Linked DNA regions of Niveibacterium microcysteis. The protein of the gene in region 2 interacts with the protein of the main gene of each other region in a pairwise test. Links are inferred from orthologs where the notes say so. Each region holds a gene or a part of one and is shown on either strand. Other genes may lie near its edges.

The links.
Region 1: the proteins of araC (region 2) and xerC interact in binary tests that used the Escherichia coli proteins (3 or more experiments, as listed by UniProt). The link is inferred for Niveibacterium microcysteis from one-to-one orthologs.

Annotation. Positions count from the first base shown.
Region 1 is NZ_CP071060.1:348,226-358,154, reverse strand. What follows is about bases 4,368-7,277. They hold xerC (tyrosine recombinase XerC), read right to left. Parts: upstream 6,330-7,277; coding sequence 5,406-6,329; downstream 4,368-5,405. Other genes in these bases: JY500_RS01605 (DUF484 family protein), read right to left, coding at 6,853-7,277; JY500_RS01610 (GNAT family N-acetyltransferase), read right to left, coding at 6,331-6,834; JY500_RS01620 (hypothetical protein), read right to left, coding at 4,759-5,334; JY500_RS01625 (alkane 1-monooxygenase), read right to left, coding at 4,368-4,625. Outside these bases: JY500_RS01650 (RidA family protein), read right to left, coding at 1-21; JY500_RS01645 (PhzF family phenazine biosynthesis protein), read right to left, coding at 46-930; JY500_RS01640 (OmpW/AlkL family protein), read left to right, coding at 1,112-1,717; JY500_RS01635 (AEC family transporter), read left to right, coding at 1,852-2,730; JY500_RS01630 (hypothetical protein), read left to right, coding at 2,808-3,542; more of JY500_RS01625, read right to left, coding at 3,543-4,367; more of JY500_RS01605, read right to left, coding at 7,278-7,503; dapF (diaminopimelate epimerase), read right to left, coding at 7,546-8,376; JY500_RS01595 (CoA-binding protein), read right to left, coding at 8,411-8,824; JY500_RS01590 (helix-turn-helix domain-containing protein), read right to left, coding at 8,844-9,596; JY500_RS01585 (hypothetical protein), read left to right, coding at 9,727-9,929. UniProt on the Escherichia coli protein: Site-specific tyrosine recombinase, which acts by catalyzing the cutting and rejoining of the recombining DNA molecules.
Region 2 is NZ_CP071060.1:1,752,415-1,762,263, reverse strand. Bases 5,153-7,982 are described here. They hold araC (arabinose operon transcriptional regulator AraC), read right to left. Parts: upstream 7,140-7,982; coding sequence 6,165-7,139; downstream 5,153-6,164. Other genes in these bases: mmsB (multiple monosaccharide ABC transporter permease), read right to left, coding at 7,149-7,982; JY500_RS08025 (pyridoxal phosphatase), read right to left, coding at 5,350-6,168; queD (6-carboxytetrahydropterin synthase QueD), read left to right, coding at 5,153-5,257. Also shown: istA (IS21 family transposase), read left to right, coding at 1-906; IS21-like element helper ATPase IstB, read left to right, coding at 903-1,733; JY500_RS08040 (aspartate kinase), read right to left, coding at 2,944-4,170; JY500_RS08035 (helix-turn-helix domain-containing protein), read left to right, coding at 4,407-4,703; more of queD, read left to right, coding at 4,817-5,152; more of mmsB, read right to left, coding at 7,983-8,348; mmsA (multiple monosaccharide ABC transporter ATP-binding protein), read right to left, coding at 8,367-9,849. UniProt on the Escherichia coli protein: Transcription factor that regulates the expression of several genes involved in the transport and metabolism of L-arabinose. Functions both as a positive and a negative regulator.

The DNA.
Region 1 (9,929 bases), 1.4 Mb from region 2 along the record:
GCCGATACGCTGGATATCCATGTCGGTCATTCGTTTCGTTTGATTTCAGTATGTGAAGAGCTGGCCTTCGCCCATGAAGACGGCTTGCCCCGCGACACGCACCGCAGCGACGCGTCGCTGGCGGATCTCAGTGGTAACAACGATGCGGCTCGGCCGCCCCAGATCCTCGCCTTGCGAGATCTCCCACGAGAGGTCCGCTTCGCTGCGCGAGTCATGGGTGCCCAGAAGCCCGCCAAGCGCGGCTGCGGCCGAACCGGTCGCCGGGTCCTCGACGATGCCAAGGCCGGTCGCGAACATGCGCGCATGCAGCAAGGTGGGGCGATCGAGATCCTCGGTGTAGGCGTAGATGCCGTGCGCAAGACCCGCCAGGCCCGTTTGCATCTCGGCATTGTTCGGCACGATGCGCGCGAGCGCCGCGCGGTTGCGCAGCGGCACGCACAAGAACGGCACACCGCACGACGCCACGCTGCTGCGCGGCAGGATGTCGTCCTCGCTGAGGCCGAGCATCGCGGCGATGCGCTGCGGCGCCGGTGCAAAGCTCGGCGCTTGAGCCGCGGCGAATTCAGCCCGTACCGGCTGTCCGCCCTGCACGGTCACTCGCACCGGCACAGGCCCGACGCCCTCTTCCAGCACCAGCAGATGCTCACCATCCGCCATCGGCTGCGCTGCGAAGCGTGCCAGCAACAGGGCGGTGCCAACCGTCGGGTGACCGGCGAAGGGCAGCTCGCTCGCAGGCGTGAAGATACGCACCCGCGCGGTATGGGCCGGATCATCGGGCGGCAGCACGAAGACGGTTTCAGAGAGATTCAGCTCGCCCGCAATCGCCTGCATCTGCCCTGGATCGACTGCAGCACCGTCGGCGAACACGGCCAGCGGATTGCCCGAAAACGGGCGGTCGGTGAAAACGTCGGCAAGCCAGTAGCGGTGCATCGCGGTGCGCTCGAGAAAAAGGTGTTTACAGATCAACCGGTTGCGAAAAAACGACAGTCATTGCAAGCGGCCTGGGCTTGGAATTTGAACACTTGATGCGGCTCAAACGCCAGCGCCCCCCAAAAACCACACTGCACGTGCAGTTTTTCTGCACAGCAACAATCAATCAATTGGGGGAGTTATGTCCAGCATCATCCGGACTGCGATCGCGGGGGCGATCGCGACCAGCATGTTTGCCGCGGGGGCGGCATTCGCTGCCGACGGTAACTGGCTTGTACGTGGCCGAGCCGTCAGCATGATCAATGACAACAGCAACACCGACAACTTGCTGCCAGCAGAAGTCACGGCCAGCGACAAGTGGTTGCCCGACCTCGACATCAGCTACTTCTTCACGCCGAACTTCGCGCTGGAAGTGGTGTTGAGCGTGCCGCAAACGCACGACATCGAGCTCGGCGGCACCAAGATCGGCACCGTCAAGCAGCTGCCGCCGCACTTCATGCTGCAGTACCACCACCCGATGGGGGCGTTCAAACCCTACGTCGGCCTGGGCGTGAACATGACGCGCTTCTGGGATGTGGATCTGCCAGCCGGCATCGATATCGAGCGCACCAGCTGGGGCGCTTCGCTCCAGGCAGGCCTCGATTACGAGATCAGCCCGCAGTGGTATCTGAATGCCGATATCAAGAAGACCTGGATCGGCACCGATGTGAAGGCCGGTGGCGTCGTCGTCGATACGCTGAACATCGATCCGTGGTTGATCGGTATCGGCGTTGGCTACCGTTTCTGACCGACACGGCACTGCATGATCAAGGGGCGCTTCGGCGCCCTTTTTGCTGTGCAGCGGCGGCTGGCACGTAACACTACGGATGGCCGGCCGGCGCCGGCTGGCTAGAATCCGCTTTCCAACCGGCGGATAGCCTCATGTTCCTGCGCATCGTCTCGATCCTGTTCCCGCTCTTTGCCATTGTCGGCCTCGGCTGGCTCGTCGCACGCCGCGCGAAGCCCGATCTCACGGTCGCGAACAAGCTGAACATGGATGTCTTCGTGCCAGCGCTGGTGTTTGCGGCGCTGGTATCGAAGGAGTTCCACCTCGGCGACTTCCTGCCGCTGGCCGGCATCTCGGTCCTCATGGTCATCGCGTTCGGAATCGTCGGCTGGATTGGCGCGCACCTGAGCGGCGTAGCGGTGAAGACGCTGGTGCCGCCGACGATGTTCAACAACTGCGGCAACCTCGGCCTGCCGCTCGCGGTGCTGGCCTTCGGCGAGCAGGCACTGGCGCCGGCCGTGGTGATGTTCATGGTGTCGAACTTCCTGCACTTCTCATACGGCGCCTGGCTGCTCGATCACAAGACCCGGCTCGCGACGATCTGGAAAGTGCCCTCGGTGCTCGCCACGCTCGCGGGCATCGCAGTCGGCGGCGCCGGCATTGCGGTATGGCCGCCGCTGATGCTCGCGATCAAGATGGTTGGCGACATCTCGATCCCATTGATGCTGTTCTCGCTTGGCGTGCGCCTCACCGACGCCAACTTCCACGCCTGGCGCATCGGCGTTGGCGGCGCGCTGCTGCGGCCGGTCGGCGGCCTGCTGGTCGCAGCCGTGGTGGTGTCGGTCGTCGAGCTGCCGCCCTTGCAGCGCGCGCTGGTGATCGTGTTCGGCGCGCTGCCACCCGCGGTGCTCAACTTCATGTTCGCCGAGCGTTACCGACAGGAGCCTGAAAAAGTTGCCTCGATCGTGATGATCGGCAACCTGTTCGCGCTGCTCTTCCTGCCGATTGCACTCGCACTGACGCTGCAGCACTGACAAACGCTTACGTTTCCGACACTTTGTCGATCCACGGCGCCGCGAGAATCGCGGCAGATCGACTACCAGGACCTGCCATGAAACGCATCGCCCTCGCTCTGCTGCTCAGCCCGCTGGTCGCCCTCGCAGAGGAAGCGCCCCTGCCCGCCACCGACGCACCCGCCGAGAAACTGGTCGTAAAAGGCGTACGCGATCCGGCGATCATGCCGTACGCCGACGCCTACAAATTCTTCAGCCAGATCGACCGCGTCGAGCACGACAAGGTACGCATGCGCATGCAGGTGAAATCGGCCGACAAGTCGGTCAAGGCCTCGGACATCAGCATCCGCCTTGTGGGTGACAACACCGACATCGCAGTACCGCTCGGCGAGGAGGGTGACATCGAGGTACCGCGCTCCGAAGCGGCGCTCGCCGACAAGGCCGAGTTCGTCACCAACCAGAAGAAGGACAGCCTGCAGGTGCATCTGACCCTGACGCCCAACCTGCCGGTTGCCGGGCGCGTGAGCTACGCGGACGCGCTGACGTCCGCCGACCAGGCCCGCCGCCTCGTGAAGGAAATCGTCCCCTGGTACTTCCGACTGCTGATCTCGGACCCGAACGCGATACGCGCCTGCTTCGAGCGCGACGGCGGCGAAGCTGCGCTGCTCACCGGCAGCGGCAGTGAAGCCCTCGCGATCAAAGGCAAGCGTCAATGCGCCGTGGTGCCGCTGGACCCCAAACAGAGTGATCGCTGGCAAGCATTGGCACTCAGCCCGCCCTACAAGCTCGAATTCACCCACATCGGCTGGTTCTCCGACGGGCTTCCGGACTGATCAAGCAAGCCCCTGCTGCGCGCGCCAGGCCGCCACACGCGGATCCATCACCCGGCGCCACAGCGGCGGCACCAAGGCCAGCAGCACGAGTGCGGCGTACCCCGCGGGCAACTGCGGCGCCGCCGCCATGTGGCGCAGGATCTGGTAACGCCGTGCGGCGTGGGCGTGGTGATCCGAGTGGCGTTGCAACTGGAACAGCAGCAGGTTCGTCAGCAGGAAGGGGCTGTTCCAGGAATGATGTTCGGTGACCGGCCCGTAGCGCCCGTTGGGCAGTGGAGCGCGGATCAGACCGTAGTGTTCGAGGTAGTTCACGATCTCCAACAAGGCGATCGCGCCGACGCCGATACCCAGGTAGGCGACCAAGCCGGGCGCCCCCAACCACAGCGCGAAACCAACCGCCCAGGCGAGCGACAGCCCCCACCACAGCAAAAGCTCGTTGCGCCACCACGGCAAGTTGCGGCGTGACAGGCGGGCCCGTTCGAGTTCCCAGGCCCGCACCGGATTGGTCGTGAACGCGCGCCACAGGAAGCGATACACGTTCTCGCCCAGGCGCGCGGTGGAGGTATCACGCGGCGTGGCGACATCCACATGATGGCCGCGGATATGCTCGATCTTGAATCCGCCGTAGCCCACGCTCGCAAGCAGCCAGCCGCCGGCGGCACGCTCTGCGCGGCGAGTCTTGTGGATCAGTTCGTGCCCGACGTTGATCGCCACCGCACCGCCCACGGTTGCAAGCGAGGCAAGCAAACCGACACGACCGGCCAGCCCCAACGTTGCCTGGCTCACCGCCCATACACCCCACACCAGCAGAGCGCTCCAGGCCGGCACTGCCAGCAGCGTCAGGGCCGGATACCAGGGATCGGCCAGCAGCGCGCGCTCTTCGTCCGGGCCGGGGTTCGCTGTATCGCGACCCAAGCAGGTGTCGAGCAGGGGCACCAGACCGAACACCACGAGCACCGTCAGCCAAGCCCCCCAGTCCGGCACCGCGTAATGCGCGCCGAGCATCAAACCGGCGGGCGGCAAGACCAGCGGAATCAGAAACAGTGCGTAGGCATAGCGCTTTAAACGGATCACCCTTTGCACGCAGCGCCCTCCTGTAAGCCGGCATGTAGCTTACGGTCGGCCCACCGCTTCGCGTCTTGTCGAATCACGTCACGCGAGCAGCCATGAAAAAGCCCCGCTCGCGGCGGGGCTTTCGGGCAACGGTGGCCGACGCTTACTTCGCGCCGATCTCCAGCGCCACGGCTTCGACGTAGGTCACTTCGACCTGATCGCCAACCTTGACGTTCTTCAACTTCGCCGGATCATCCACCTTCAGGGTGCGCGACTGCTTCGGACCACGCAGCGTTACGGTGCCCGCCTTGTGATCGACCTTCGTCACGTCGGCCACGATGATCATGCGGCGGCCCGCTGCGCCGGCCGGCTTTTCACCCGGTGCGGCAGCAACCGCATCGGTGGCTTCACGGCGCTCACGCACGCCCTTGCCACCCTTCTTCAACTCGAAAGCGATCGCTTCGGCATAGGTCACCGTCAGCACATCGCCAACCTTGATCTGGTCGAAGTTCTTCACCTCGTCGCCAGCGACAACTTCAAACACATTGCCCTTTTCACCCTTGAAGGTAACGGTGCGGGTAGCGGCATCCACCGCTTCGACCTTTGCCTTGGCGCTAACGCGACCAGCGGCACCAACCTTGCCCGGGGCCTGGCCCACGGCAACGGCGGCATCCGCAGCCATACCGGCAACTGGAACACACGCAAGCAGGGCAACAAGCAGGGCGGAATGAAGTTTCATGTTTTGCTCCGGCGCAAATGAAGGAACTGCCGATCATACGCGCGCAGACAGTGCGAGCGTTATGACATGACTCACTCTTTCGGCTTCCGCCGCGCACGCGGATGTGCAGCGTCGTAAGCCTTGGCGAGGTGCTGGAAGTCGAGATGGGTATAGATCTGCGTGGTGGCAATGCTCTCGTGCCCCAGCAACTCCTGCACCGCACGCAGGTCACCGGACGACTGCAGCAGATGACTCGCAAAGCTGTGCCGCAGCATATGCGGATGAACATGCACGCCAAGGCCGCTGCGCTGCGCCCACAGCGACAGGCGCTGCTGGATCATGCGCGGGCTGATGCGGCCACCGCGGCTGTTGACGAACAGCGCCACCTCGTCGGCGCGTGCATGCTGGCCGCGTGCAGCCAGCCAGGCCGCCAGCGCCTCACGTGCCTTGGCGCCGACCGGCACGGTGCGCGTCTTGTTCCGCTTGCCGGTCACCATCACTTCGGCCTCGCGCAGGTCGAGTGCCGGCCCGATGTCCAGCCCGGCGAGTTCCGACAAGCGCAGGCCTGACGAGTAGAAAAGTTCGAACATCGCCCGATCGCGCAGCGCAAACGGATCGTTTTCCGACCCTTGCGGCGCATCCAGCAGCGTCGCTGCCTGATCGGGCGAGAGCGCCTGCGGCAGCGCCTTCGGTGACTTGGGCGGCCGGATGCCCACGACAGGATTGGCGCCCAGCGCACCCGACTTTGCCCACCAGGCGAAGAAACCGCGCCAGCACGACAGATGCCGCGCGATCGAACGCCCGCTCAGCCCCCGGCCATGCAAGCGGGCCACATAGCGCCGGATATCGTGTGGCGAGACCTGTTCGAGCGCCCGCCCGGCGCTCAGCTCGAGCAAGCGCTGCAGATCGCGCCGGTAGTTGCTGATCGTCAGCGCCGCGAGCCGCCGCTCATGCGCGAGCATCGCCAGCCATGCCTCCATCGGCGCCGTGAGCTCCGCTGGTGCTGACAGATCCATCTCAGCCCAGCGCCGGCGAGAGGCGCGCCATGATCACGACATCCTCAAAGCCATCCGGCACCCGCACGGCGAAGCGCTTGAGCCCTTCCTGCACGAATCCATGCTTGCGATACAGGGCGATCGCCGCGGCGTTGTCGGCCCGCACGCTCAGCTCGATACGCAGAAAGCCGGCTTGCGCCGCGCGCGCCAGCGCAGCATTGATCAGCGCATTGCCGATACCGCGGCGGCGCCAACCTGCAACCACGCCGATCCCGAGCAGGCCGACGTGGCGTTTGAGCGGGCGCCCTTCCGGCGTGATGTCGCACCAGCCAACCAGGGCGCCATCTGCGAGCGCGACAACGTGCGGATAGCCGTGCTCGATATTGGCATTGACGAATCGCCCGACCGCGTCGAGCGACGGCGCTTCATAGCTGGCGAGAAAACGCCCTTCGCGGGCCACGCTATCGACCGCCGCGCGAAAGGGCAGGATGTCGTCAGCGCGGATGTTCTCGATCGCGACGCTCATCGGGAAGGCAACGCTGAGCTAACCGAGATGGTTGATCAGCGAAGCGCTGACCAGATCGGCGATGCGCGCCACATAAAGCGTGCCCATTTCCGGATAGAAGCGCTCGATATCTTCGCTGCCCAGCGCGAGCAGGCCGAACACCACGCCGTCGCGGCGCAGCGGCAGCAGCGCGACCGAGCGCACATGAGCACCGGCCTCGCCAAACCAGCCGACCACTTCCGGCTGCGTCGCCGGGCCGCAGTAGGGGTGGCGCAGATCCGCCGCGAAGAAGCGGAATTCTTCAGAGACGGGCGAGAACTCAACCGTGTCGCGCTGGATGATGCTGTTCCACACACGCAGCGCCACATGCGGCACTGCGAAGTCTTCAACAAGATGCGTGTCGATCACGCCGACCACCGCTTCAACGCTGTTCGACTCAAGCAGGCCCAGCGTCAGCCGATGCACCTTCTCGCCGATCACGTCGTTCTCTTCGCCAAAGCGCACCAGCTCGGCCATCTTCTCCTGCATCAGCTGCAGCTTCTCGCGCATCGCGAGCAACTGGCGCTCGGTCAGCGAGATCGCCTGGCCGGTATCGGGATGCGGCACGGCCAGTTCGGCCAGCAGCGCCGGCTGCTCGTTGAAGAACTCGGGATTCGCCTGCAGGTAGGCAACGACTTCCTGATCGGTCATGCGTGTAAACCTCGTTTCTGCGGTGGCTTGCCACCGCAGTCATCAATCGATTTCGATCTCGCCTTCGAACACGGTAACAGCCGGGCCGGTCATCAGCACCGGCTGGCCCGGGCCAGCCCAGGCGATGCTCAACTCACCGCCACGCGCATGCACGCGCACCGGGCTGTCAAGCAGACCACGGCGAATGCCGGACACCACCGCCGCACAGGCACCGGTACCGCAGGCGAGCGTTTCACCGGCTGCACGCTCGAACACGCGCAAACGGATGGTGTGGCGGTCGACGACCTGCATGAAACCCGCGTTCACCCGCGCCGGAAAGCGCGGGTGGTGCTCGATCAGCGGACCTTGCGTCGCGACCGGCGCGGTATCGACATCGGCCACCACCTGCACCGCATGCGGGTTGCCCATGCTGACGGCACCGATCGTGATCGTCTCGCCCGCAACGTCCAGCAGCTGGGCCGGCGCATCGGTATCGGAAATGAACGGGATACGCGCCGGATCGAGCACCGGGGCGCCCATGTCGACCGTCACCAACCCATCGGCACCGAGCCGCGGCGAGATCACGCCCGCGAGCGTCTCGACGCGGATCTCGTCCTTGTCGGTGAGGCCCTTGTCGCGCACATAGCGCGCGAAGCAGCGCGAGCCGTTGCCACACTGCTCCACCTCGCCGTCGAGGTTGAAGATGCGGTAGCGGAAGTCGACGCCGGGCAGGCGGCTTGGCTCGACGATCAGGATCTGGTCGCAGCCCACGCCAAAGCGGCGGTCGGCCAGGAAGCGCGCCCGCTCGGGCGTCATCTCGAAGGGCTGGCGCACCGCGTCGATCACGACAAAGTCGTTGCCCAGGCCCTGCATTTTCGTGAAGCGGAGTTTCATGTGTGCAATTCTCCCACAGGCCAGCGCGGCTCGATCATTCCGTCAGCTGCCGCCAGCGGCGATAGATGCAGTCGTCCATCACCACCGTGGCGCCCGCATCGCGTGCACGCTGAGCAGCCGCCTCGTCGACAACATGGTCCTGCATCCAGATGAAGGGAATGCCGAGCGCTACTGCCTCGTCCACCATCGGGCCGACGCGCTCCGCGTTGATGTAGAAGTCCGCCAGATCGATCTTCTCTGGCACGTCGGAGAGGCGTTTGTAGACCTTCTCGCCGAAGATCTCCGCCGCCGCCGGATGGATCGGGATCACCCGATAGCCTTGCTGCTTAAGGAAGGCGCCGATGTAGTGACTGGGCCGCTCGGGCTTGGGCGATGCGCCGACGATCGCGATCGTCTTCACCTCGCCCAGCGCCGCGCGCAACGCGCTGGTGTCCGGATTCTTGAACATCCCATGCTCCACAGATGTTTCAGCGCGCCTTGCGCTGCGGGGTGGTGCGAATGAAGGGCCGGATCGCCGCAACCTGCCACGGTCGGCACGCCAGTAGCAGGCTCACCGGCTGGCGCTCGCTCTGCGGCAGCGTGCCCTCGTCCCAATGCAGCTCCGCAAACTCACGCGCGAGCTTTTTCAGTCGTTCGGCCAGCGCATGACGCGCACCGGGCGTAAGGCGCCCGTTGAGCAGAAACATCGCCTCGCCGGCGCCAGCGAAGTCGCTCGCGAAGAAGTCCGCCACGTTGTCCTTGAAGGCTTCCATGATCGGCCCGTTCGGCGTCCACGAGAAGGTGCGGGCCACACGCAAACGTATCCGGTTGTTAGGCATCAGCTCGATGAAGCCGATGCGATCGAGCCGCGCGAGCAGGCCGATCAACTCGGCGCGCTCGAATTCGTAGAGCGCAAGCATGTCCTCGAAACCGAGCAGATTGAGTGCGGACAAGGCCGCGAGGAAGAGCTTGGGCTCGCTGACGATCTCGCGCTCCTGCGCGACGGTCAGCCGAGATACCAGCCGTGCCTCGCGATCGAAGCCGCCGGTCAGCTCGGCAAAGTCGATGCCGACCGCATCGCACACGGTATCGAGTCGCGCCAAGGTGAAGTTGCGTTGCGCAAACCAGCGCTTGACGCTGGCCTCTGACTGCCCGACGCGACGGGCCAACTCGGCGTAGGTGATACCGCGCGCCTTGAGTGCGGCTTTCAGCAGATCAACGACTTCCACAGCTTGGGTCATGGTGGCTGGCCAGTAGTGCGTATCAGGAAATGATACCGGCGGCGGCGCGTACCTCGACAGCGAATCCGCCACGCGAGCATCCGGTGCGTGCAGGCACAATGGCGCCATCGCTCCGCCCCAAAGGCCAGACATGACGCTCCGCATTCAACGCGCCGACCTCGATGCCGCCAGCCAGGCCGGTCTGTTGCCCGCCGATTCGGCCGACGCACTGTGGCAGTTCCTTGCCGCCCGCCGCGCCGGCGACCCGGACGCACCGCGTTTCGACTTTACCCATGTGCTGTACTACCTCGGTGGCCTGCTCGCGATCGGCGCGATGTCGCTGTTCATGACTCT
Region 2 (9,849 bases):
ACGGCTGTCGATAAGGTCGGCGTCGGCAAAGCGCGTGCGGTGAATGCACGCTTCGCCGCGATGTGTTCGCACTACCTGTTCGAGCCCGAGTTCTGCAACCGCGCCAGCGGTTGGGAGAAAGGGATTGTCGAGAAGAACGTCCAGGATCAGCGACGCACGATCTGGCGCGAGGCGGCCGAGCAGCGCTGGCCGGATCTGGCGCACCTGAACGACTGGCTCGCCTCGCGTTGTCGCCAGAGCTGGGAAGACACTGCGCATCCGGACTGGCCGCTGCTGACTGTCGCCGACGTGCTGCAGGATGAGCGCGCCCAGTTGCTGCCGCTCGCCCAACGTTTCGATGGCTACATCGAACACCCGGTACGCGTCTCGCACACCGCGCTGATTCATTTCCAGCGCAATCGCTATAGCGTGCCGACCGCACACGTGAATGCCGTGTTGAGCCTGCGCATCTATCCGGAAGAGCTCGCGCTGATCGCCGAAGGTGGCATCGAAGTCGCGCGTCATCCGCGCTGTTTCGAGCGCGATCAGACGCGCTACGACTGGCGTCACTACATCGACCTGGTGCAGACCAAACCCGGTGCGTTGCGCAACGGCGCACCGTTTCGCGTCATGCCCGAGGCGCTGCAGCGCCTGCAGCGTCACCTGCTGCGCCACGCCGGGGGAGATCGCGTGATGGCGCAGGTGCTCGCGGCCGTGCCGATCCATGGGCTCGACGCCGTGCTGGTCGCGGCCGAACTCGCGCTGGAGGCCGGCCGCCCCAGCGCCGAGCATGTCCTCAACGTGCTCGCGCGGCTCAAGGAGGGCACGCCCAAGCATGTATCAACCGCCGCCTTGGTGCTGACCCTCAGCGAGGAGCCGCGGGCCGATGTGGATCGCTACGACCGACTGCGCGGAGGGCTGCAATGAGCAACGCGATTGTGATGCGCCTGAAGGCGCTCAAACTCCATGGCATGGCGGCCAACTGGCCGGAACTGCTGGCCCGCTGCCAGCATGCTGCGCTCGGCCCCGAGGCGCTCATCGAACAACTGCTCGAAGCTGAAACGGCCGAACGCACGGTGCGTTCGATCGCCTATCAGATGAGTGCGGCGCGCTTCCCGGCGCATCGCGATCGGGCGGGCTTTGATTTTGCGGCCGCACGCGTCGACCAAGCCCTCTTCGATACGCTGCACACCACGGCCTTCACCGAAGCCGCGCACAACGTGGTGTTCATTGGCGGTCCCGGCACCGGCAAGACGCATCTGGCTACCGCGCTCGGCGTGGAAGCGGTGCAGCGACACGGCAAGCGGGTGCGCTTTCACGCCACGATTGAGTTGGTGAACGCGCTCGAACAGGAGAAGGCAGCCGGCAAGGCCGGACAGATCGCGCATCGGCTGATGTACGCCGACATGCTGATCCTCGATGAGCTCGGCTATCTGCCGTTTAGCCAGGCGGGTGGCGCCTTGCTATTTCACCTGCTGAGCAAGCTCTACGAGCACACCAGCGTTGTGATCACCACCAACCTCAGCTTTTCCGAGTGGGGCTCCGTGTTCGGCGACGCGAAGATGACCACGGCGCTCCTCGATCGCCTCACCCATCACTGCCACATCGTGGAGACGGGCAACGATTCCTGGCGCTTCCGGCACAGCACAACCACCGCTGACGCACTTCGCGCCGCATCATCCAAGAAACGAAAAGGAGGAAAAACCGAACCGCAGGAACAACTGACTTTCACAGACCAAGGCCCCCTCGGGTAGCCTTGCAGGGTGGGTCAATTTTCAATGATCGCGCTGGGTCAGTTTTAGGTGATCCTCAACAGACGTCCATCGACCGCATCAGCCAGCACCATTAGCACGTGGGAGCGCCCCTCCTCGATAGCCGCTATCGACCCCTGCTAGCCCCAGGCTACAAAGCATCCGCACTAACCTGACTGCAGGCGCGGGCAACTGGTAGCCACCTTGGCGGTCATCGCTGGCATCAGCTGCTGGCCGTGACCGTGACCATCTCCAGACGGCCAAATCTAGGCGTTCGGCTTCTTGTTCCGGGAACGTCGGGAAACTGAGGACGGCGGTCAGACCGGATTGCCTCTCGCCACCAAGTCCTCGGCCAAAGCGGTCGGTCAAGAGGCAAACCCACGAACGACCGCTAAGTACTACGAACGCTAGCCCCCCCGCCGGAAGCAGTCCTCCGGAACGGCCGGTTCAAGCCAGCGTGGGTCCTCTCTCCGAGCTGTTTAAAGAGGCAGTCCATAATCCCGCCTCAGTCCCTCTCTGCAAAGCGATGTAGTCACCAACAAGCTCCGCAACACGCCGAACGATGCGACTTGCCGCTGGTCTTGAATCTGACGAAAGCCAGCTCGCGTCAGCTCCGAACCGGTAGCGACGAACCCATTTTGCTAGCGCCTCATCGGTCCATAGCTTCTGGAATGCGGGCCGTCTCCGCACCCGAGGCAGATTATCGGTGAAGGTCTGCAGTAACTCGGCCCGCCGAACCCGTGCGCACATGTCCGCAGACTCTTGGAGTTCAAACTCAGCGCTACTCTCCGCCATTCCCTCAGAACCTAGGTTTTGACATACGGGCACCAAACGGGCACCAGAACACTGCCGGAGGGCCAGAAAGCAAAAAGCCCAGTCCGAAGACTGGGCTAAGTGCTTGAAGAAGTTGGTACACCCGGAGCGATTCGAACGCCCGACCCCCTGGTTCGTAGCCAGGTACTCTATCCAGCTGAGCTACGGGTGCAACCGAGAGCAGAACTATAGACTACCTAATTCCGCTTTGCAAGTATTTTTTTAACACCTGCATTTTTCTGTTTGGCGGAGAGTGAGGGATTCGAACCCTCGATACGAGTTTTAGCCCGTATGCTCCCTTAGCAGGGGAGTGCCTTCGACCTCTCGGCCAACTCTCCGCACTTAAGAGGCGCGACTATAGCGGTTTTTTACCTCCGCCGTCAATCGCGCCGGTACAACTTTAGTTCGCGTGATCCAGCTCGAAAGCCTTGTGCAGCACGCGAACAGCCAACTCCAGGTACTTCTCGTCGAGCACGACAGAAATCTTGATTTCGGAAGTCGAGATCATCTGGATGTTGATGCCCTCTTCTGCCAGCGTGCGGAACATCTTGCTCGCGACGCCCGGATGCGAGCGCATGCCAACGCCTACGGCAGACACCTTGCAGATACCCTTGTCGCCGACCACTTCACGGGCGCCGATATGGGCCTTGACCTCTTCGAGCACGCCGCGGGCCTTGTCGAACTCGCTGCGATTGACGGTGAAGGAGAAGTCGGTGGTGCCGTCGTGGCCGACGTTCTGGATGATCATGTCGACATCCAGGTTCGCATCCGCGATCGGGCCGAGAATCTGATAAGCGATACCGGGACGGTCCGGCACGCCGAGAACCGTAAGCTTGGCTTCGTCACGGTTGAACGCGATACCCGAAATGATCGGCTGTTCCATGCTGCTATCTTCCTCAACGGTAATCAACGTGCCCTCTCCATCTTCCTGGAAGCTGGAGAGCACGCGCAGTTTGACTTTGTATTTGCCAGCGAATTCGACAGAGCGGATCTGCAGCACCTTGGAGCCAAGGCTGGCCATCTCGAGCATCTCTTCGAAGGTGATGCGATCAAGCTTGCGTGCTTCCGGAACGATGCGCGGGTCGGTCGTGTAGACGCCGTCGACATCGGTGTAGATCTGGCATTCATCGGCGTGCAGGGCTGCGGCCAGCGCAACGCCGGTGGTATCGGAACCGCCGCGCCCCAAGGTCGTGATGTTGCCGGCCTCGTCGACACCCTGGAAACCGGCCACGACAACGACATGGCCTTCGTCCAGATCCTGGCGGATACGGTCCTCGTCGATCTTGAGGATGCGCGCCTTGGTGTGCGTGTTGTCAGTCAGGATGCGGACCTGCGGGCCGGTGTAGCTGCGCGCCTTGAGGCCCTGCTCCATCAGCGCCATCGACAGCAATCCGATGGTGACCTGCTCACCCGTCGACACGACCACGTCCAGCTCACGCGGATCGGGTGAGGCCTGAATATCCTTGGCCAGACCGATCAGGCGGTTGGTCTCTCCGGTCATCGCGGAGACAACAATCACCAGCTGGTGACCTTCCTTCTGGAAGCGGGCGATCCGCTTGGCCACGTTCTTGATACGCTCAGTGGTACCAACCGACGTGCCGCCGTACTTTTGAACAATCAGAGCCATCGTCTTATCTGTTTCGCGTAGGACCCGCGATTGTACACGAACTCCCCTGCCCGCCGCAGATCCCGGGTGACACTGTTTAACAGTTGCTCGCACAATGGCTTGGCATATGGAACTATGGCAATCAGATATTGATCTATAATTCGGGAACTGGACGATCAGTTTCCGGTCTTCGCAAGGCAGGCCGTTTTTATAACGACGGTCGGGGAAGCGCAAAAAAACGAAGTGAGGTTGCCATCATGAAGAGTACTAACGACAAGGTTGATGTTCGCGAGATCCGCCGCAAGCTTGGACTGAATCAATCCCAGTTCTGGTCGAAGATCGGCGTCACGCAGAGCGGGGGCTCGCGCTATGAAAGCGGTCGCAACATTCCGCGCCCGGTTCAAGCCCTGCTCCGTCTGGTGCACGTTGAACAGGTCGACATCGGCAAGATCCGCAAGGATGATCTGGACGTGATCGAGTACTTGAAGCAGGCCGATCCGGATCTGCTGAAGAATCTGAAGAAGGAAGCCAAGGCGAAGAAGAAGGCTGGCTAAGCCCCGACTTCCCGGCATAATGAAAAACGGCATCCTGCAGGATGCCGTTTTCTTTTGCTGACTCCGGTACGGACTCAGCAGGCAGCACCAACGCACCCGTAAGACCGCAGAACATGAAAATTACCCGCCGCCTGGAGTTCGATGCAGGTCATCGAATCCCGCACCACGCCAGCCAGTGCCGCAATCTGCATGGCCACCGCTACACGCTGGAACTGACGCTGCAAGGCGAGCCGATCAGTACCAAGGGGTCGTCGGACGAAGGGATGCTGCTGGATTTTTCCGACGTCAAATTCATCGCAAAACGCGAGATCGTCGATCGCTGGGATCACGCGTTCCTGGTGCACGCCGACGATACGGCGGTCCGCAGCTTTCTGGAATCGCTGCCGGATCACAAGACGGTCGTCCTAGCGCTCGTGCCAACGGCCGAGAATCTGGCACGAATTGCGTTTGACACCCTCGCACCGCATTTTGACAACGCGTATGCCGGTCGGCTGAAGCTCGCTCGGGTTCGGCTGTACGAAACGCCCAACTGCTGGGCCGACGCAGAGGCCTGAGCGTCGCCCCAAAAACGCACACCAGCGCGATCAAACTGACCCATAAGCCTCAGGCTCCGCTGCCTAGGCGGAGGGGCATGTAGCCGGGAGTGTCAGGTGACGAACCGTTCGAGCGTGCGGGCGATGGTGTCGCTATCGTTGGGCCCCGCGAGCCAGTCTGCGGCCGCGCGGACTTCTGGCAGGCAGCCCGCCATTGCAACGCCAACGCCAGCGAGTTCAAGCATGCTGATGTCGTTGGGGCTATCGCCAAAGGCGATCACGTCTTCAGGGGCGATGGCGTTCTCGGCAAGCCAGCGGGCGAGCAGCGCACCTTTGCTGTTGCCGCCTTGCGCGATATCCACGCGGTTGCTGCCTGACCATTCGCACGCCAACCCCATTTCACGCTGAACCTCCGCAACGAGCTCGACCAAGGGCTCCGCGATCGGATGCGTGAGCGCGAACTTCCAGACGATGTCGGCGGTGACCGCCACATCCTCGAATCGAGCGACTTGCTGGAAGGCGGCGCGGTCTGACGGGTGCTGCGTCTCGATCCACTTGAGCAAGCGCGCTAGGTGGGGTTCGATGCGCTCGTAGGTGATGGTATCGCGGATGTACATCAAAGCGTGGATGCCGCTCTCGCGAATCTTGCGCAGGAGGAACAGCGCCTGGGTGCGCGACAACGGATTCGGCATCAGCGCCTCTCCACGCGCGTAGTCGTACAGGTAGGTGCCGTTGCAGCAGATGGCCGGTAGTTCAAGACCGAGCGCGCGATGGTAAGGGGCCGCTGCGGCGTGGTGACGACCGGTCACCAGCATCACGTCGACACCGCGCTCACGCAAACCTGTGATTGACGCAACCGACTCGGGGCGGATCTGCAAGCGGCTGTCGAGCAGCGTACCGTCCAGATCAAGCGCCACGAGGCGGATTGTCATCCCCTGATCCCTTTCTGCAAGGCCTCGAAGGCAAAGTTCGATAGCGGCGCCATCAACTGCGGATCGACCAGCGGATGAGGCTCGGTGTCGCAGGACTTGCGATAGCCGCTCGGGCTGATGCCGACCCGTTTTCGGAACACGCGCGAGAAGTAGAGCTGGTCTTCGTAGCCAACGATTTCCGAAACGCGCGATACGGGCGTGCGCGTGCTCTGCAGCAGGTGCTTTGCCAACAACACACGCTGATCTTCGCGCCAGCGCACGATGTTCATGCCCATCTGCTCGCGGAACAGGTGGGCGAGCCGCGAGGGCGACAGGCACACATGCCGCGCAATGTCGTCCAGCCCCAGGTCGTCGGCAAGGTTCTTGGCGATGAACTGGCAAGCAGCCTGCACGCGGCTGTCGATCGGCTTGGGGAGATTCTCCGGGCGCTCTTCGTAGGCCCGGATCAGCAGCCGTTCGAGCAGGTTGATCGCGAGCTCTTCCGACGTGCGCCGCTCGCCGCGATGGGTGCGGTCGATTTCCTGGAACAGCGCATCGAACTCGGCGATCAGTTCCGGCGAACCGAGGCTCAGCTTGCCCACGCGTCGCGTCGGGTGTGGCCATTTTAGCCAGTTGGCCCAGTAGCCACGCGGACGGAAGTACACCCAGCGGTGATACCAGTCCGGGCTGCCCGGCGCGCGGCCGTAGTAGTGCGGGGTTTCAGGCGAGAACAGCAGCAGGTCGCCAGTGCGGCAGATGAAGGATTCATCGCCGTCAACCACCTTGCCCTCGCCCTTCACCGTCATGTTGATGATGAAGCCCTTCATGCCGTTCGGGCGGTCGATGAAGAAATCCAGCGGCCCGTTCTCGATGATCGGGGTCACCCCTGCTACCAGATACAGGTTGAAGGAATAGCCCGGCAACAAGGGGTTGAGCTGCTTGCCCCCATTGTCGCCGTAGTTCATCGCGGATGCCGGCATCGGCTCATGCATCGCAAGCGCTCACTTGTTCTTGTTGTAGACATCGACGAACACGGCGGCGACCAGCACCAGGCCTTTGATCACCTGCTGGTAGTCGATACCGATACCCAGGATGGACATGCCATTGTTCATCACGCCCATGATGAATGCGCCGATCACTGCGCCCATGACCTTGCCCACCCCGCCGGAGGCCGACGCGCCGCCGATGAAGCAGGCGGCGATCACGTCGAGCTCGAAACCCAGGCCCGCCTTCGGCGTTGCGGTATTCAACCGCGCAGCGAAGACCAGGCCGGCGAGCGCCGCAAGCGCGCCCATGTTGACGAAGGCGAGGAAGGACAGCCGTTCGGTCTTGATGCCCGACAGCCGTGCGGCCTTCTCGTTGCCGCCCAGCGCGTAGATGCGGCGACCGATCGTCGTGCGCTTGGTAACGAAGTCGAACATCAGCGTCAGCGCCAGCATGATCACCAGCACGTTCGGCAGGCCCTTGTAGCTGGAGAGCAGGTAGGTGAAGAACAGGATCGCCGCTGCAAAGATGCCGGTCTTCGCGAGGAACAGGCCTAGCGGCTCAACCTGCGCACCGTAGCGCGTCTTGTTCGCCCGCGCCCGCAGCCCGGTATAAAGCAGCGCTACCGCACCGACAACGCCGAGCGCCATCGAGGTCAGCCGTAGCGCTTCACCAGCAAATGGATCTGGGATGAACCCCGAAGACAGCAGTTGGAACTCGGGCGGGAAAGGGCCGACCGACTGCCCGGCGAGCAAGGCCAGCGCCAGCCCCTTGAACACCAGCATGCCACCCAGCGTGACGATGAAGGACGGGATCTTGTGGAAGGCTACGAGGTAGCCCTGCAGGCCGCCGACCACCGCGCCGACGCCCAGGCATACGAGCGCCGCCGGCAGATAGTGCCAGTGGTAATTGACCATCAGCACCGCAGCGAGCGCGCCGATGAAACCTGCAACGGAACCGACCGAGAGGTCGATATGCCCGGCAACGATCACCAGCAACATGCCCAGCGCCATGATCACGATATAGCTGTTCTGCAGCACCAGGTTCGTGATGTTCAGGGGCTGCAGCAGCGTGCCTTCGGTCATGTACTGGAAGAACACCATGATGACCGCCAGCGAGAACAGCATGCCGTAGTCACGCAGGTTGGTCTTCACAAAGCCGAGCAGGGATTTGCCACGGCTGGCGGCCGGTGCCGCACTTTCCATCATCGTATCCATGTCTTTCATTTCCCGACTTCAGCCTTCTTTGCCGGCCGTGACGATGGCCCGCATGATTTTTTCCTGGCTCGCTTCGGCGGCCGGCATTTCGGCCACGAAAGCACCTTCATTCATCACATAGATCCGGTCGCTCATGCCCAGCAGTTCGGGCATTTCGGACGAGATCAGGATGATGCATTTGCCCTCGGCCGCCAGTTGCGCCATCAGACTGTAGATCTCGAACTTCGCGCCAACGTCGATGCCGCGAGTCGGCTCGTCGAGGATCAGCACTTCGGGCTCCGAGAACAGCCACTTCGAGAGCACGACCTTCTGCTGGTTGCCGCCCGACAGGTTGCCAACGTGCTGAAACACGTCCGCGCTGCGGATGCGCATCTTGCGGCGGTACTCGGTGGCGACCGAGAACTCGCGGCCAACGTCGATGACCCCACGCGCGGCGACACCCTTCAGGTGTGCCAGCGAGATGTTGTGCTGGATCTCGTTCTCGAGCACCAGGCCGTAGCCCTTGCGGTCTTCGGTGACGTAGGCCAGACCGTTATGCACCGCACGCTCGACGCTGCTGACGTCGATCTGCGCGCCCTTCAGGAAGGCGTTGCCCTTCACATGCCGGCCGTATGAGCGGCCGAACAGGCTCATTGCAAATTCGGTGCGCCCCGCGCCCATCAGGCCGGCGATACCGACGATCTCGCCGCGGCGCACGTTCAAGCTGACACCCTTGGTGACCTCGCGCTCGCGGTGCAGCGGATGCATCACGGTCCAGTCACGCACCTCGAACACGACATCGCCGATATTCGGCGTGCGCGGCGGGTAGCGATCGGCCATCTCGCGGCCGACCATGTTGCGGATGATCACATCCTCGCTGGCAGGCCCGCCGCTGCAGTCGAGTGAGGTGACCGTTGAGCCGTCGCGCAGCACGGTGATGGTGTCGGCGACGCGCGAGACTTCGTTGAGCTTGTGCGAGATCAGGATGCTGGTGATGCCTTGCGACTGGAACTCCAGCAGCAGGTCGAGCAGCGCCTGGCTGTCGTTCTCGTTCAGGCTCGCCGTCGGTTCGTCGAGGATCAGGAGCTTCACACGCTTGGAGAGCGCCTTCGCGATCTCAACCAGCTGCTGCTTGCCGACGCCCAGGTCTCCGACCGGCGTATCCGGCGACTCCGAGAGCCCTACTTTCGCGAGCAGCTCGACCGTGCGGCGATGTGTCTGTGCCTCGTCGATGATGCCGCGACGTGATTGTTCGTTGCCAAGAAAGATGTTCTCGGCGATCGACAGCATCGGCACCAGCGCCAGTTCCTGGTGGATGATGATGATGCCCTGTTCTTCGCTGTCGCCGATCGATTCGAAGCGCTGTTCCCGCCCTTCGAAGCGGATCGTTCCTTCGTAGCTGCCGTAGGGGTACACGCCGCTGAGCACCTTCATCAGCGTCGACTTGCCCGCGCCGTTCTCGCCGACGATCGCGTGGATCTCGCCGGCTCGCACCGCGAGGTTCACGTCCTTCAGCGCAACC